Regions from separate parts of the Cellulomonas sp. CW35 genome, predicted to be linked through region 2. Evidence: riboswitches for the same ligand, from Rfam matches in the RefSeq annotation. Region 2 holds a riboswitch; each other region holds the start of a gene.

Region 1 (5,463 bases), 1.6 Mb from region 2:
CCGCGGCGGTCGACGCGATCTTCACCGGCCACACCCACAAGCAGTACGCGTGGTCGGCGGACGTCCCCGGTGTCCCGGGTGCGACGCGACCCGTCGTGCAGACGGGCTCGTACGGCGAGTTCGTGGGCAAGGTCGTCCTCACGTACGACCGGGCGACCGACGAGGTCCTCGCGCACACCGAGGCGAACGTGGCGCGCACGACGACGGCGGACGCCGACCTGGTCGCGGCCTTCCCGCGGGTGGCCGAGGTCAAGACGATCGTCGACGCGGCGGTCGCGTACGCGAACGAGGTCGGCAGCGAGCCGGTCGGCTCGGTCACGGCGGACATCACGACGGCGTACTCCGGCGGCTCGTACGTGGACGGCGTCTACACAGGCTCCGGCCCGCTGCCGACGACGGGTCGCGACGACCGCGCGAGCGAGTCGACGCTCGGGAACCTGGTGGCGAACGCGCTGCGCGACACCCTCGCGGAGGACCGGTTGGGCGGCGCCGACATCGGCGTCGTCAACCCGGGCGGGCTGCGCAACGAGCTGCTGTACGCACGCTCGGGCGCCGAGACGACGGACGGTGTGGTGACGTACGCCGAGGCGAACGCCGTTCTGCCGTTCGTCAACAACCTCTGGACGACGACGCTCACGGGTGCGCAGGTCCGCACGATGCTCGAGCAGCAGTGGCAGCGTGACGCCGCGGGCAACGTGCCGAGCCGGCCATACCTGCAGCTCGGGCTCTCCGACAACGTGTCGTACACGTACGACGCGAGCCTGCCGGAGGGCAGCCGCATCACGTCGGTGACGATCGACGGCGAGCCGCTGGACGCGGAAGCCGACTACCGCGTGGGGACGTTCTCGTTCCTCGCGACGGGCGGCGACAACTTCCGGGTGTTCACGCAGGGCAGCGACACGCGTGACTCGGGTCTGGTCGACCGGGACGCGTGGATCGCGTACCTGCGGGCGCACCCCGGCCTGTCGCCCGACTTCGCGCGGCACGCCGTGGCCGTGAGCGACGCACCCGAGTCGGTCGAGGCGGGCGGCACGCTCGGGTTCGAGGTGTCGCACCTGGACCTCACGAGCCTCGGCTCGCCGCGCAACACGAGCCTGGACGTGCGGCTCGACGGTGAGTCGATCGGCACGGCGACGGTCACCGGCGGCGCGGCCACGGTGTCCGCGGTCGTGCCCGCGGGCACGGCGGCGGGGGAGCACGAGCTCACGCTCGTCGCGAGCCCCAGCGGCACCACGGTCCACCTGCGGCTCACGGTCGAGCCGGCGTCGTCCGGGCCGACCACCACGACGCTCACGATGACCGGCGACCCGGTCGCGGGCGCGACGCAGACGCTCGTCGCGACCGTGACGCCCGCGGGTGTGACCGGCACGGTGACGTTCGTCGACGGGAGCACCTGGCTCGGGACCGTCCCGGTGAAGCTCGGCCGGGCGAGCCTCGACGTCCGGCTGGGCGGGGGTACGCACGCCCTGCGGGCGGTGCTCGTCCCGGTCGACGAGGCATGGGAGGGGTCCGAGGGCTCGTTGTCCGTGACGGTCGCGAAGGCGACGTCGACGACCACGCTGTCCCTCGACCGGACGACCGTGTCGTTCGGCGGCACGGTCACCGCGACCGTGACGGTCACGTCGACCGGGGGCGCTCCCACCGGCGTGGTCCAGGTCCGCGAGGGCGCGAGGGTCCTCGGGGCGGGCACGCTCACGGGGTCGGGCGCGACGGCGACCGCGACGGTCGTGCTCCCGCGCACGCTCGCGCGCGGCACGCACACGCTCACCGCGGTGTACGGCGGCTCGGCGGACCTGACCGCCTCGACCTCCGCGCCCGTGCGGCTCACCGTCACCAGGGCGACGCCGACGATCGCGCTGTCGACCGCGTCGTGGACCGTCACCCGTGGCACGCGTCCGACCATCGCGGTCACGGTCGCCGGGGTGGCCGGTGCCCCCTCGCCGACCGGCAAGGTGACGCTCGAGGCCGGCGGCCGTCCGCTCGTCGCGACGCTCCAGAAGGGGAAGGCGACGTTCCGGCTGCCGGCGGTGACCCGTGACGTGACGGTCCGGGCCAAGTACCAGGGCGACGACTCGTACGCCTCGGTGTCCGCGGTCCGGACGCTCGTCGTGAAGCACGGGGGGCACGGCCGCCGCTGACCCGAGGGACGCGGCAGCCAGCACGCTCGAGGGGCGTCCGACCACCACGGTCGGGCGCTCCTCGCGCATGCCCACCCGTGCGGCCCACCGGCCGGTCGGCTCGCCCGGTGGTCGTCGTCGACGCGCCTGCCGACGCGCCGTCCGGTGGGCGGACGGGGGGCGGACGGCGGCGGTGCGCGCGGGCTAGCCTGGCCGCACTGACACGGGGTGCCCTGCACGCAGGGCTGAGATCACACCCGCCGAACCTGATCTAGTTCGTACTAGCGAAGGGATGTCATCTCCATGACGTCTGCCGTCCCACCCTGCCCTCCCGCCGACGAGCGCGCCGACGAGCGCGCCGACGAACCCGGCGGCGCCCCGCCCCTGAGCCCCGGCAGGCTCGCCGCCGACGCGGCGCAGGCGCTCGCGGCGGTCCGGGCACGCACGCCGCTCGTGCAGTGCCTCACCAACGAGGTGACGACGAACCTCGTCGCCAACGCGCTGCTCGCGGTGGGCGCCTCGCCCGCCATGACCGCGGTCCCGGGCGAGGCCGAGCAGCTCGCGGCCGTCGCGGGCGCGGTCCTGGCAAACCTCGGCACGCCCGGTCCCGACCTGCGCGCGTGCCTCGAGCCCGCGGTGACCACGGCGCGGCGCGCCGGCGTGCCGTGGGTGCTCGACCCCGTGGCCGTCGGGGTGCTGTCGGTCCGCACGCGGCTCGCCGAGCAGCTCCTGGGTGCGCGGCCCGCGGTGGTGCGCGGCAACGCCAGCGAGGTCCTGGGCCTCGCGGGGCTCACGTCGTCGGGACGGGGCGTCGACGCGTGCGACGCCGTCGAGGACGCGCGCGAGGCCGCGGTCCGCCTCGCGCACGCGACGGGCGGCGCGGTCGCGGTGTCGGGCGCGGTCGACCTCGTCGTCGCGGGTGACGTCGCCGTGCGCGTGTCGGCGGGGGACCCCCTGCTGACGGCGATCACCGGCGCAGGGTGCGCGCTCGGCGCGCTCGCGGCGGCGTTCGCCGCGGTCACCGACCCGCTCACCGCGGCGGTCGGCTCCTCGCTGGTTCTCGGGCTCGCGGCGGAGCGCGCCGCGTCGGTCGCGCGCGGTCCGGGCTCGTTCCAGGTCGCGCTGCTCGACGAGCTGTACGGGCTGCGGCCCGAGCACGTCGTCGGGCTGGGTGACCGGCTGGTCGTGGAGCCCGCGCGCATCGGCGCGCCCAGGGCCGCGACCGCGCCCGTCGGGGCACCCGCGTGACCGGCGCGGCGGGTGCGTCGCGGCGCCCCCCGTTCCCGGGCGGTCCGTACCTCGTGCTCGACGCGGACGTGTGCGCGGCGGCCGGCCGCGCCCCCGCCGGCGTCGCGGCGGCGGCGGTGCGCGCGGGCGTCGGCGTGGTGCAGGTGCGTGCGACGCGCGCGGGGGTGCGCGACCTGGTCGCGCTCACGACCGCGGTGGCGGAGGCCGTGCGCACCGCCGGACCCGCGCTGCTCGTCGTCGACGACCGCGTGGACGTGGTGCTCGCGGCACGCGCCCGCGGTGCGGTCGTGGACGGTGTGCACGTCGGCCAGCGGGACCTGGAGGCCTCCGACGCGCGTGCGTTGCTCGGCCCCGACGCGGTCGTGGGCGTCTCGGCGGCACGACCGCACGACGTGCGCGCGGTCCCGGCCGACCTGGTCGACTACGTCGGGAGCGGGCCGGTGCGGCTGACGCCGACCAAGCCCGACGCCGACGTCGCGCTCGGCCTCGACGGTCTCGCCGCGGCGGTCGCGAGCACCCGGCTGCCGGTCGTGGCGATCGGCGGGCTCGACGCGCGTGACGTCGACGCCGTGCGGACGGCCGGCGCCCACGGGCTCGCGGTGGTCTCGGCGGTGTGCTCCGCGCCCGACCCGTCCGCCGCGGCCGCGGAGCTCGTCGCCGCGTGGCGGCGGTCGGCGAGCGGCACGGTGGCGACGCCGGCGGGTGCGCGGTGAGCCCGTCGCGCGTGCGCGCGCTGTCCATCGCCGGCACCGACCCGACGGGCGGCGCCGGGATCCAGGCGGACCTCAAGTCGTTCGCCGCGCACGGGGCGTACGGCATGGCGGTCGTGACGGCGCTCGTCGCGCAGAACACCCGCGGCGTGCGCGCGGTCCACGTCCCCGAGCCGGAGTTCCTGCGTGCGCAGCTCGAGGCCGTCAGCGACGACGTCACGGTCGACTCGGTGAAGATCGGCATGCTCGCCACGCCGCAGGTCGCGCACGAGGTGACGGCGTGGCTGGACCGGCAGCGTGCCGCGGGGCGTTCGCCCGTCGTCGTGCTCGACCCGGTGATGGTCGCGACCAGCGGGGACCGGCTCCTCGACCCGGAGGCCGAGATCGCCGTGCGCGAGCTCGTGGGCCGCGCGGACCTCGTGACGCCCAACCTGCCCGAGCTGGCGGTGCTCGTCGACGAGCCGCGCGCGCAGTCGTGGGCGCAGGCGCTCGACCAGGCGACCCGCCTCTCCCGCGGGTCGGGGACCACGGTCCTGCTCAAGGGCGGGCACCTGGGCGGGCCGACGAGCCCGGACGCGCTCGTCGGCCCGGACGGTGCGGTCGTCGAGGTCGCGGCGCAGCGCGTCGCCTCGACGAGCACGCACGGCACGGGGTGCTCGCTGTCGGCCGCGGTCGCGGCGCTGCGGCCCGCGCGCGACGGCTGGCCGGAGGCGGTGCGCGAGGCCAAGCAGTGGCTCACCGGGGCGATCGCGGCCGGGGCGCGGTTGGAGGTGGGCGCGGGCCACGGCCCCGTCGACCACCTGCACCACGCGCCGGGGCTGGGCGCCCGGCCGTTCACCGCGCAGGTAGCCGGTCTCGTCGCCGACGCCGTCGAGCGGTCGCAGGACCTGCCGTTCGTCCGGGCGCTCGCGGACGGGTCGCTGCCGGTCGGCCGGTTCGAGGAGTACGTGCGGCAGGACGCGCTGTACCTGACCGGGTACGCGCGGGTGCTCGCGCGGGCGAGCGAGCTCGCCCCGGACGGGGAGGCGCAGGCGTTCTTCGCGCGCGGCGCCGCCGCATGCCTCGACGTCGAGCGGCGGCTGCACGAGCAGCGCCTGGCGAGGTCGGCCCGGGACGGGTCACGTCAGGGGGCGAGTGCGTCGTCGGTCACGACCGCGTACGTCGACCACCTGCTCGCGGTCGCGGCGACCGGGTCGTACGCCGACGTCGTGGCCGCCGTGCTGCCGTGCTACTGGGTGTACGCGGACCTCGGTGCGCGGTTGCGCGCGCGGGCCGGCGACCTCACGGCGCACCCGTACGGCGACTGGGTGGGCACGTACGGCGACGAGGAGTTCGCGGCCGTGACCGCCCAGGCGCGCGCGCACGCGGACGCGGCGGGCCGGTCGCTC
Region 2 (5,463 bases):
AGCGCTGCGCGTCGAGACGGGTGAGCGCGTCGAGCGCGCCGAACGGCTCGTCGAGGAGCACGACGTCCCGGCCCTGCAGCACGGTGCGGGCGAGCGCGGCGCGCTGCCGCATCCCGCCGGACAGCTCGTCGGGCCGCGCGTCCGCGAAGGACTCCAACCCGAACTCGGCGAGCACGTCGCGGGCGCGGGCGCGCGCGTCGCGTCGTCGCACGCCCTGCACGCGCAGGCCGAGCGCGACGTTGTCGCACACGGTGTGCCAGGCGAACAGGTGGTCCTGCTGCGGCATGAAGGCGGTGCGCGCGGGCGTGCCGGTCACGTCGAGCCCGCCGACGAGCACGCGGCCCCGGTCGGGTCGCAGCAGTCCCGCGACGACCGACAGCAGCGTGCTCTTGCCGCACCCGCTGGGCCCGACGACGCACACGAGCTCGCCCGGTCGCACGCGCAGGTCGACGCCGCCGAGCACCGGCAGCGGTCCGCGCGCGCCGGGGCGCGCGACGTGCACGTCGCGGACCTCGAGCTCACGCACGGGCCACCGCCCGGGGGTGCGCCCACGGCACGGTCACGCGCTCGAGCAGCCACGTCAGCCCGTACAGGGTGACGCTGACGAGCGCGCACAGCGCGACGGCCGCGAGCACCAGGTCGGTGCGGAACGCCGCGCGCTGCATGTTCATGTACGTGCCGAGCCCCCGCACGGCGCCGACGTACTCGGCGAACACCGCCCCGACGACCGCGTACGTGACCGCGATGCGCAGCGCCGTGAAGAACCGCGGCAGCGCCCCGGGCAGGCGGACCCAGCGCAGCTGCTGCCACCGCGAGGCGCCCATGCTCGTGAGCAGCGCGGTCGCGCCCGGACCCGCCGCGCGCAGGCCCTCGACCAGCCCGACGACGAGCGGGAAGAACGTCACGAGCGTCACAACGAGCACCTTGGGCAGCAGCCCGAACCCGAACCACAGCACCACCAGCGGCGCGAGCGCGACCACGGGGATCGTCTGCGACGCGACGAGCACGGGAACGATCCCGCGCCCGACCGCGGGCACCAGGTCGACCAGCAGCGCGAGACCCCACGCGACCAGGACCGACACCCCGAAGCCCGCGGCGGTCACCCCGAGCGTCGCCGTGGTGTGCTCCGCGAGCACGTCGCGCTGCGCCCACGCCTGCTCGGCCACGCGTCCGGGCGTCGGCAGGAGCCGCGGGTTCGCGACGCTCAGCGCCGCGACCTGCCACGCCACCCCGAGCACCGCCAGGACGAGCAGCACGGGCAGCCCGCGCGCGGTGTGGCGCGTCACGGCTCCCCCAGCAGGCTCGTCGTGAACGTGGCCGACCAGTCCGGACGCTCGGTGAGCGGCTCGCCGTCCGGTCCCGCGAGGATGCCCGCGTCGAACAGGAAGTCCCCGTAGCCGGAGACCTGGTCGAGCGTCATGGTGCCGACCGTGCCGTCGTCGGCGCGCAGCCAGTCGGAGGACAGCATCCGCTGGCTCTGCGTCACCAGGTCCGGGTCGGCGAACGCGTCGGGGTTCTGCTCGACGAGCAGCGCCGCGGCCTCGTCGGGGTGCTCCGCCGCCCACGCGTACCCGCGCTGCAGCGCCCCGACGAACGCGCGCGCCGTCTCGGGCTCGTCGGCGACCCACCGGCGGGATGCGTCCACGACCACGGCGTACGCGTCCGGGAAGCCGTGGTCCGTGTACTCCAGGTAGCGCATGGGCGTGCCCGCACGCTCGGCCTCGATGCCCTCCCACGCGACGTACGGGATGGTGAAGTCCGCCTCGCCGGCGTACAGCGCCTCGTACGCCGACGAGCCGAGCACGACGGTCGTGAACTCGCCCGTCCCGCCGTCCGCGCGGATGACCTCCTGCAGCAGCGGGACCTCACCGGGCGCGCCGAAGCCCGCGTAGATCAGGCCGTCCAGGTCGCGCGGGCTGGTGATGCGCTCGTCGTCGGCGCGCACGCCGATCGCGGTCGCCCAGTGCTGCAGGACCGCGAGCACCGCGACGACGTCCGCGCCGGCGGCCTGCGCGATGAGCGACGAGTCGTGCGTGCTGATCCCCGCCTCGGCGGCGCCCGCGTCGACCAGCTGGTCCGGCGCGGTGTCGCTGTACGGCAGCACCTGCACGTCCAGCCCCGCGTCGGCGAACCAGCCCTGCGCGAGCGCCACGTACAGGCCGGTGTGGTTGGTGTTGGGCGTCCAGTCGAGCGCGAACCGCACGCGGGTGAGCCCGTCGTCGTCGCCCGACGACGGACCGGCGCACCCGGTGGCGAGCGACGCGACGACGAGCAGCGCGGCAACCCGCGCCCGGACGGTGGTGCGAGACATCGAGGACCTCGTTCAGCAGAAGGACCGAGCACGCCGCGGCGGTCGCGCGCACGGCGCAGCAGCCCGCGACGAGCGCGCGCGAAGGCCGCATCCGCAGCCGGATGCGCTGTCGGTGCAGGGACGGGTGCGGCATCCGTCGCCGGGAAGGCGGGGCATGCTGCACTCGTCGCTGCATCCGTCGCCGCGGACGGAGCGGCGGGTGGCGCGGACCGGCGTGGACGTCCGGCTCGCGCGGGCGAGGAGCGCGCGGCGGCTACGCGCGCAGGTGCTCGCGGGGCGGTCTCGGGGAGAGAGGCGTGCGGTGCGGACGCATGCGGGTCATGCGCGACATCCCTTCGCTAGTGCTACCTAGATCAGGTTCGACGGGTGTGATCTCAGCCGCGCTGTGCGGCACCCCGTGTCACGGAACGGGCCCACCGTAGTCCGGTCTGCCCCCTTCGCCCCCACCCCTGTCCACCCCTCGGATGCGCGCCGTCACCGTGCCGGCGGCGGGTCCGTCAGTGGACGTTGCCGTGGTCGCGGAACTCGCGCCAGACGTTCTCGAAGAAGTCGTCGTCCTCGGGCAGCGGGCGGCGCGGCCGCCACCGGAGCACCGGCTCGCCGGCGGGGTCGTCGGGCGCGCGTCGGACGACCCCGCGCCAGCCCTCGCCGGGTTCGGCGGGCGACGACGATCCCGCGGCCGTCGGCGGCCGCCACGCGGCCTCCTGCACCTCGTCGTCGAGCGCGCCCTCGTCGAGACGGAAGCGGAACACCTCGGGCAGGTCGAGCTCGTCGTCGGACCGGGGGCCGTACCCGACGCGCGGCAGCTCGCCCGCCGGGTCGGAGTACAGGACGGACCCGCGCGAGCGTCCCCCGTGCGCGACGTAGTCCGCCATCGCGGACAGGTACACGTACGCGGCGGTGAGGGTGTCGCGGACCAGGAACACGCGGTTGACCGAGCGACGCGACGACGGGTCGGCGCTCACGGTCCGCTCGTACTCGGCGAGCCAGGCGTGCACCTGGTCGAGCGCCTCGTGGATGGACTTCTCGGAGCGCACGGGCCCGGCCTTGGCGCTCATGAGCTCCTGGACGCGGCGCAGCAGGTCGCCCGTGTCCTCGTCCCACCCGTCCGCGGCCCGCCCCGCCGCGGCGGCGACGAGCCCGGTCGCGGCCGCCTGGACCGGCGCGGCAGCCGCGGCGTACCGGTCGAGCGCGACGGGCGGGTCCGTGCGGCGTGCGACGATCATCTGCGCGGCCCGCGTCGCCCCGACCTGCCCGCTGTTCAGCGCCGCGCCGCCGGGGCGGTACACGCCGTGCGCGCCGCCGGCCTCGCCCACGGGGAACAGCCCGCGCACGTTCGACTCCCACCACGCGTCGACCACGAGCCCGCCGTTGTTGTGCTGCGCGCACACGTCGACCTCGAGCAGGTCGGTCTCGAGGTCCACGTACGGGTTCTTGCGCAGGTAGAACTGGTACGCGGGCTCGTTCATGCGCCGCAGCCGCTGCACCGGGGTGCCGAACAGCACGCCCGCGCGCTCCAGGTAGTCGCGGGCCTCGGGGCTGAGCGCCGCGGGGTCGAGCTCGTCGCGCATGGGGTTGCGGCGGAAGTCGAGGAACACGCGCCGCCCGCGCAGCACGGTCTCGCGGTACACGAGCAGGTCGACGAGCGACGAGCCGTCGCGCGCCTTGCGCACGTCGAACGGCCACTGGTAGCCCTTGAGGAACACCAGGGACAGCAGCCGCCCGTAGTCCCCGATCGCCTCGGTGAGGAACTCGCGCTCGTCGCCGCCGTCCGCGTCGGTCGACACGAACCGCGGGATGACCTGCATGTACGTGCCGGACACGTTCCACCGCGGGTGCGTCGAGGCGAGCCCGAACTGCCACTCGGTGAGGTTCTTGCCGTGCACGCCCGCGCGGTACGCCGCGCCGGAGGCGCCCCACTGCCCGTGCGGGAACACGCGCGTCGCGTACATCCCCGCGGGGCCGCCGGTCGCGTAGACCACGTTGGTGCAGCGGAACAGCAGGAACGGCGACTGCTCGCCGTCGTGCCGGACGTCGGTCCGCAGGACGAGCAGCCCGACGACCGCGCGGCCCCCGCCGTCCGCGGGGACCGTCACGAGGTCGACCACGCGGCACTCGTCGAAGACGCGCGTGCCGTTGCGGTGCACCTTCGCCTCGAGCCGCTCCACCATGGTGCGGCTCGTGTACGGACCGACGGACGTGGCTCGTCGGCGCGGGTCGTGGTCGGTCTTGTAGCCGATGAACTCGCCGTACCGGTTCTGCGGGAACGGGACGCCCAGGTCGCACAGCCGCAGGAACCCGCGCGCGGACAGCGCCGCCTCCGCGAGCGCGTTGTCGCCGTCCATCGCGCCGCCCGCGAACAGCGTCTGCGCCATCTCGCGCACGGAGTCGCCGTCGCCGCCGCTGAGTGTGAGCTTGTAGTACGTCTGCTTGTCGGAGCCCGCGTTGCGGGACGCGCCCGCGTTGACCTTGTCCGCGACCATGACGACGTCGTCCTGGCCGAGCTCCCACAGGCGGTCGGCGGCGCAGAACCCGGCCGAGCCGGTCCCGACGACGACGGTGTTCGCCGTGACGACCGGCACGTCGGTCTCACCGATGCGGACGAGCACGGGGTCGTGGCGGTGGGGCATCGTCGGCTCCTGCGGTCGGGTACCTCGCTGGTCATGGGGTCGGTCACAGGACCGGGACGTGCATGCCGCCGTCGACGTGGAAGACCTCGCCCGTCGAGTACGGCGTCGCACCGGACGCGAGCAGCGCGACCGCGCCCGCGACGTCGGCGGGTCGGCCCCAGCGCGCGATGGGCGCGAGGCCGTCGGCGAGCAGCGCGTCGTACTTGCCCGCGACACCCGCGGTCATGTCGGTCGCGATCACGCCCGGCCGCACCTCGTGCACGACGATGCCCTCGGACGCGAGCCGCACGGCCCACAGCTGCGTGGCCATCGCGACGCCCGCCTTGGACACGCAGTAGTCGCCGCGGTCGGTCGAGACGGTCGTCGCGGAGATCGACGAGACGTTGACGATCGTCGCGACCGGCTCCTGCTGCGGCGCGGTGAGCTCGCCCCGCAGCGCGATGACGCGGCGCGCGAACTCCTGCGTGAGGAAGTACGGCCCGCGCAGGTTGATGCCGAGCACGCGGTCGAACGACTCGGTGG
Region 3 (5,463 bases), 340 kb from region 2:
ACGAGGTTCACCAGCGGCAGCGCGAGGAGCGCGACGACGAGCGCGGTGACGAGGGCCGCGGCACGCTCGAGCCCCAGCCCGTCGTCGCGGGGCTCGCCGGCGCGGCGGCGCAGCCGCAGGGGCCGCACGGCGGTCCCGGTGCTCGCGAGCGGGAGCGCGCGCTCACGCCGTGCGCGGGCCCGGTTCGCGGCGAGCAGCGCGACCACGACGACGACGAGCTGCACCACGGACAGCACGGCGGCGGCGCGCAGGTCGAGGAACTGGGTGGTCTGCACCCAGATCTCGGTCTCGACGGTGCCGTAGCGCAGCCCGCCGAGCACCAGCACGGTGCCGAACGCGGTCGCGCAGAACAGGAAGACGAGCGACGCGGCGGACGCGATCGCGGGCGTCAGCGCGGGCAGGGTGACGGTGCGCAACGCACGCCACGGCGTCGCGCCGAGCGCCCGGGCGGCCTGCTCGGCGCGCGGGTCCAGGCGCTCCCACATGCCGCCGACGCCGCGCACGACGATCGCGTAGTTGAAGAACACGAGCGCCGCGACGACGGCGGCGAACGTGCCGTCGAGGTGCAGGAACCCGAGCGGCCCGTTCTCGACGAGCAGCGACCGGAACGCGACGCCGACGACGACGGTCGGCAGCACGAACGGCACGGTGACGAGCGCGCGCACCGCGGCGCGGCCCGCGAACCGCCGCCGGTACAGCACGTACGCACCGGGCACGCCGAGCAGCACGCTGACGGTCGTGGCGAGGCCGGCCTGCGCGAGCGTCTGCCCGATGATCCGCCACGTGCGAGGACGCGCGAACACGTCCGCGAACCCCGACAGGTCGAGCCGCCCGTCGCTCACGAACCCCCGTCCGGCCATGACGGCGACGGGGTAGGCGAAGAAGACGACGAGGAACGCGAGCGGCACGAGGACCGCGACGGTCCAGGCCGCGCCCCGACCGAGCCCCGCTCCCCGCACGCGCACGCGGGCCGTCGGGCGCGCGGGCCCGACGGTCGGTGCGTCGCGCACGGGGCGCGGGAGCTCGGTCGTCGCGGTCATGTCAGCCGATCACGGTCTGCGACCACGTCGAGAGCCACACGTCGCGGTTCGCGGCGATGTCGCCCGGTGCGACCTCGAACGGGTGCTCGGCCAGCGGCGCCCACAGCGTCCACTGCGCGGGCAGCACGACCTGCGAGCTCACGGGGTACATGTACATCGAGCCGGGGATGTCGACCTGCACCTCGTAGGACAGCAGGTAGTCGAGCAGCGCGCGCGCACCCGCGGGGTTCTCGGCGCCCGCGAGCACGCCCGCGTACTCGACCTGCCGGAAGCACGTGTCGAGCAGCGCCGAGGTCGTCGGCTCGTCGCCGCCCTCGGGGACGGTCGACGGCGGCGACGACGCGTAGGACAGCACGATGGGCCGCGGCCCGCCGCCGCCCCCGCCGGAGAAGTCCGTGAAGTACGCGTCGGACCAGCCGTCGGCGACCTTGAGCCCGTTGTCGACGAGCGCCTGCCAGTACTGCGGCCACTCGTCACCCTTGGCGCCGATGGTCGCGAGCAGGAAGGCGAACCCGGGTGAGGAGGTCACCGCGTTGGGGACGACGAGCAGGTCCTCGTACGCGGGCTTCGTGAGGTCGTCGAGCGTCGTCGGCGGCTGCAGGTCGTGCTTCGCGAACCACTGCTCGTCGACGTTGAGGCACACGTCGCCGAAGTCGACCGCGGTGAGCGCGCCCGCGTCGTCGCCCTCGACCGCGAAGCCGATCGCGTCGTCCGCAGCGTCGCCCTGCGACCGGTACGGCTCGAGCACGCCCTCGGTGAGGGCGCGGGACGCGAACGCGTTGTCGATCCCGTACACGAGGTCACCCAGCGGCGCGTCCTTGGTGAGGACGAGCTGGTTGACGAGCGCGCCGGCGTCGCCGGGCTGGACCACCTGGACCTCGACGCCCGTGGCGTCGGTGAACTTCTCGAGCAGGCCGTCGGACAGCGCGAACGAGTCGTGCGTCACGAGGGTGACGGTGCCGCCGAGCTCGGCGGACGGGTCGGCGCCGGCCGTCCCCGTCGTGCCCGCGGTGGGGGTGCTGCCCGGCCGCGTGCTCTCGTCCGCGATCGCGCAGCCCGCGAGGACGAGCGCGGGGACCAGCAGGCCGCCGAGCAGCGCGGCCGTGCGGCGGGTGGGTCGGGATGCGCGGGTGCCGCGCACCGTCGGACCGGTCATGCGTTCTGCCTCCTGGCGTCGTCTGCGAGGAGGGGTCCACCACCTCGTCGCACCGAGGACCCCGGCACGACGAGGCGGAGGTGAGAAGTCCCGACTCCCTACGCCGGTATCACCCGGATCAGGTTCGAGGGTCTGCGGCTGTCCCGCACTCTCAGCGCCCTGGTGTCAGCCCGGCGCTCCCCTGTCGTTCAGGGGTCGATGCTACCCGCGCCCGGACGCCGAGCGGCGCGCGCGGACCGCCCGTGGGCGGTAGCGTCGGCGTCCATGGCAGGCAAGCCCTCGACCCCCGTCCTCGCGAAGCTCGTCGGACTCGCCGCGGCCGCCGCGGCGGCGTGGGCGGCGAACCAGGTGATCGCCCAGTCCTGGCAGGCCGCGCGCGGCCACAAGCCGCCGAAGGCGGAGGACCCGGGCGACTCGCAGCTCGCGGAGATCCTCGTGGCCGCGGCGCTGTCCGGTGCGGCGGTCGCGGTCGCTCGTGCGCTCGCGACGCGCGGCACGGCGCGCTTCGCGGTGAAGACCGACATCACCGACTGAGCCGGCCCCCGTCCCGTCGCCCGGCGCCCCGGCGTCAGGGGTGCAGGTCGGGCGCCTGCGTGATGCCGAAGACGTCCCGCAGCGCGCGCCGCGCCGCGAACCAGCCGCCGAGCCCGTGCACGCCGGGTCCGGGCGGGGTCGAGGCCGAGCACAGGTACACGCCGTCGAGCCCGACGGCGTACGGGTCGAGCCGCGGGGTGGGCCGCGCGACCATCTGCCACATGGTGACCGCGCCGGACGCGATGTCCCCGCCGACGTAGTTCGCGTTGTGGCCGGACATCCGCGCGGCGGGGACGCACCGGCTCGCGACGACGAGGTCGCGGAACCCGGGCGCGTACCGCTCGACGTGCGCGGTGACCGCCTCGGTCACGTCGACGTCCGACCCGGCGGGCACGTGCGCGTACGTCCACAGGGGACGCAGGCCGTCGACGACGCGCGTCTCGTCGACCACCGCGGGGTCGCTCAGCAACGTCATGGGCCGCTCGGGGTGCTGCCCGCGCGCGACCTGCGCCTCGGCGTCGGCCATCTCCCGGCGCGTCCCACCCAGGTGCACGGTGCCCGCGAGCGCGACCTCGGGGTCCGTCCACGGCACCGGCCCGGAGAGCACGAAGTCGACCTTGCTGGCGCCGTCGCCGTACCGGAACGCGCTCAGCGCCCGCCGCGCGCGAGCGGGCAGCTCGTCGCCCAGCACCTCGACGACCGTGCGCGGCGTCGTGTCGAACAGGTAGGCGTGCGCGCCCGGCAGGTCGGCCGCGGTGCGCACCGGGTGGTCCGTGAGGACCTGACCACCGTGCGCCTCGAGGTCGGCGCGCAGCGCGTCGGTGATGGCGCGCGAGCCGCCGCGCGGGATGGACCAGCCGGACCCGGCGTGCGCGAGCGACGCGAGCAGCAGCGCGGTCCCGGCCGCGGCGAGCGACGGCAGCGGGGTGCTCGCGTGCGCCGCGACACCCGTGAGCAGCGCGGGTGCGAGGTCCCCGGAGAACCGCCGGTCCCACGCACGGGTGCCCTGCTCGAGCACGGCGAACCCGAACGCCGCCGCGCTCGGCACGCCGCCGGGGAGCAGGCCGGGCGGGACCGAGCGCTTGTCACCGAGCGCGAGCCGCACCACGTGCGGCCAGTGCTCCGACAGCCGCCCGACGAGCGCACGCCACGCGGGCCCGTCCTCGCCGAGCGCCTCCACCGTGCGGTCCAGGTCGCGGTACGCGAGGCCCGACCGCCCGCCGGGCAGGGGCTGCGCGTACGAGACCTCGGGGGTCAGGAGCTCGACGCCGCGCGCGGCCAGGTCGAAACCGCGGAAGAACGGCGACGCCCACGCCATCGCCTGCACCGCCGAGCACACGTCGTGCACCACGCCCGGCGCGAGGCCCAGGTCGAGCGTGCGCGCACCGCCGCCCGCGTCGGGCTGCGCCTCGAGCACCGTGACCTGGAGCCCGGCGCGCGCGCACGTGACCGCGGCCGCGAGGCCGTTGGGTCCGGCGCCCACGACGACGACCTCGGTGTGACCCTCGCCGCGCCCGCGCACCTGCGACCCCTCGCCTCGCCCGTCCAGGAACCCCGCCATCCAACCACCACGGCGCGACCCGCGAGCGGTGGGCGTGCGCGAGGGCGAGCGCGTGGGCGCGCGAGCGGCGCGCGAGGTCGAGGCGCGAAAGCCGCCCGTCCGGTGCGCGGCGTCTGGCAGAGTTCGTCCCGTCGGCCGAGGGGGCGGACGGTGACGTGCGGGGGGACGGGTTGAGCGGGGCGGCGGACGGCGTGGGCCGGGAGCCCACCGCGGCGACGGTGCGGGAGGACCTGCACGAGGACCTGCGCGAGGACGCGCGGGCACGGCGCCGCGCCCGAGCGGTCACGTGGACCGTGCTGGGCGTCATCGCGCTGGGTGCGCTGGTGGAGGCCGAGGCGTGGCCGGTGACCGCGTTCCGCCTGTTCAGCACGGTGCGAACCGCGGACGGCGCGTCGCTGCGGCTCGTCGTGACGGGGACGGACGGCGTGCGCGTGACCGTCCCGATGCCGGCCGACGCGCCGCTCGCGGCGACGTCCCACCAGCTCGCCGAGCTGCGCGACCTGCCCACGGGCGCCCGCCGCGAGAAGGTCGTCGCGTGGCTGCGCCTCGCGGGTCTCGACCCCGCGGCGTTCACCTCGGCGGCGGTCGAGCGGACCGCGTGGACCATGGACGGCGAGACGCGTGAACGGCACGAGCACGGGCCGACGACGGTGCTCGCGCAGGTGACGCTGTGAGCGTCTCGGCGCCGGAGCGCCGTCCAGCCGTGCGCAGCCGTGACGGCCGCGTGCGCGCGCTCGTCGGGACGCTCGACGCCCGGCTGACCGCGCCCGGGCCGGGCTACCGGCTCCGCGAGGTCCACACGCTCGTCGCGCTCGTGATCGGGCTGCGTCTCGTCGCGCGCGACTGGGCCGCGATCGCCGAGCGGCCGGCCGCGCTGACCGACGGCCTGACGCTCGTGTCGTGGCTGCCGGCGGCGCTGCCCGCGTGGCTACCCGTGACGCTCGCGGTGCTCGGCACGGCGGGGGTCGCGCTGGTGCTCGCGCGGCGCCGCGCGCACGCCGGGTTCGTGCTCGCGTGGGTCTGCTACGCGGTGCTGTGCGCGTCGTGGGGCTCGTCGGGCAAGGTGCTGCACAACGACGTGCTGACGGTGTGGGTCGCGGTGCCGCTGCTGTTCGCGCGCGTGCCGCGCCGCGACCAGGACGACGAGCGTGCGGTGGTGTGGGGGTGGCCGC

Evidence for each region. A riboswitch is a leader RNA that binds a small molecule or an ion and turns the genes downstream of it on or off. The one in region 2 is predicted to bind thiamine pyrophosphate.
Region 1: another riboswitch for thiamine pyrophosphate. It lies ahead of thiM (hydroxyethylthiazole kinase); the one in region 2 lies ahead of ACT17Q_RS02420 (ABC transporter substrate-binding protein).
Region 3: another riboswitch for thiamine pyrophosphate. It lies ahead of ACT17Q_RS00750 (thiamine ABC transporter substrate-binding protein); the one in region 2 lies ahead of ACT17Q_RS02420 (ABC transporter substrate-binding protein).

The regions. Positions count from the first base shown of each region.
Region 1 covers NZ_CP199000.1:2,063,451-2,068,913, reverse strand. Annotated here, with positions in the region: gene ACT17Q_RS09480 (ExeM/NucH family extracellular endonuclease) at 1-2,138, shown strand, start outside; TPP riboswitch at 2,332-2,427, shown strand; gene thiM (hydroxyethylthiazole kinase) at 2,421-3,365, shown strand; gene thiE (thiamine phosphate synthase) at 3,362-4,078, shown strand; gene thiD (bifunctional hydroxymethylpyrimidine kinase/phosphomethylpyrimidine kinase) at 4,075-5,463, shown strand, end outside.
Region 2 covers NZ_CP199000.1:505,387-510,849, reverse strand. Annotated here, with positions in the region: gene ACT17Q_RS02430 (ABC transporter ATP-binding protein) at 1-526, opposite strand, end outside; gene ACT17Q_RS02425 (ABC transporter permease) at 519-1,286, opposite strand; gene ACT17Q_RS02420 (ABC transporter substrate-binding protein) at 1,283-2,311, opposite strand; TPP riboswitch at 2,625-2,719, opposite strand; gene ACT17Q_RS02415 (FAD-binding protein) at 2,809-4,941, opposite strand; gene ACT17Q_RS02410 (3-ketoacyl-ACP reductase) at 4,985-5,463, opposite strand, start outside.
Region 3 covers NZ_CP199000.1:169,870-175,332, reverse strand. Annotated here, with positions in the region: gene ACT17Q_RS00755 (ABC transporter permease) at 1-1,040, opposite strand, end outside; gene ACT17Q_RS00750 (thiamine ABC transporter substrate-binding protein) at 1,042-2,196, opposite strand; TPP riboswitch at 2,275-2,389, opposite strand; gene ACT17Q_RS00745 (DUF4235 domain-containing protein) at 2,461-2,730, shown strand; gene ACT17Q_RS00740 (phytoene desaturase family protein) at 2,765-4,291, opposite strand; gene ACT17Q_RS00735 (hypothetical protein) at 4,447-4,965, shown strand; gene ACT17Q_RS00730 (hypothetical protein) at 4,962-5,463, shown strand, end outside.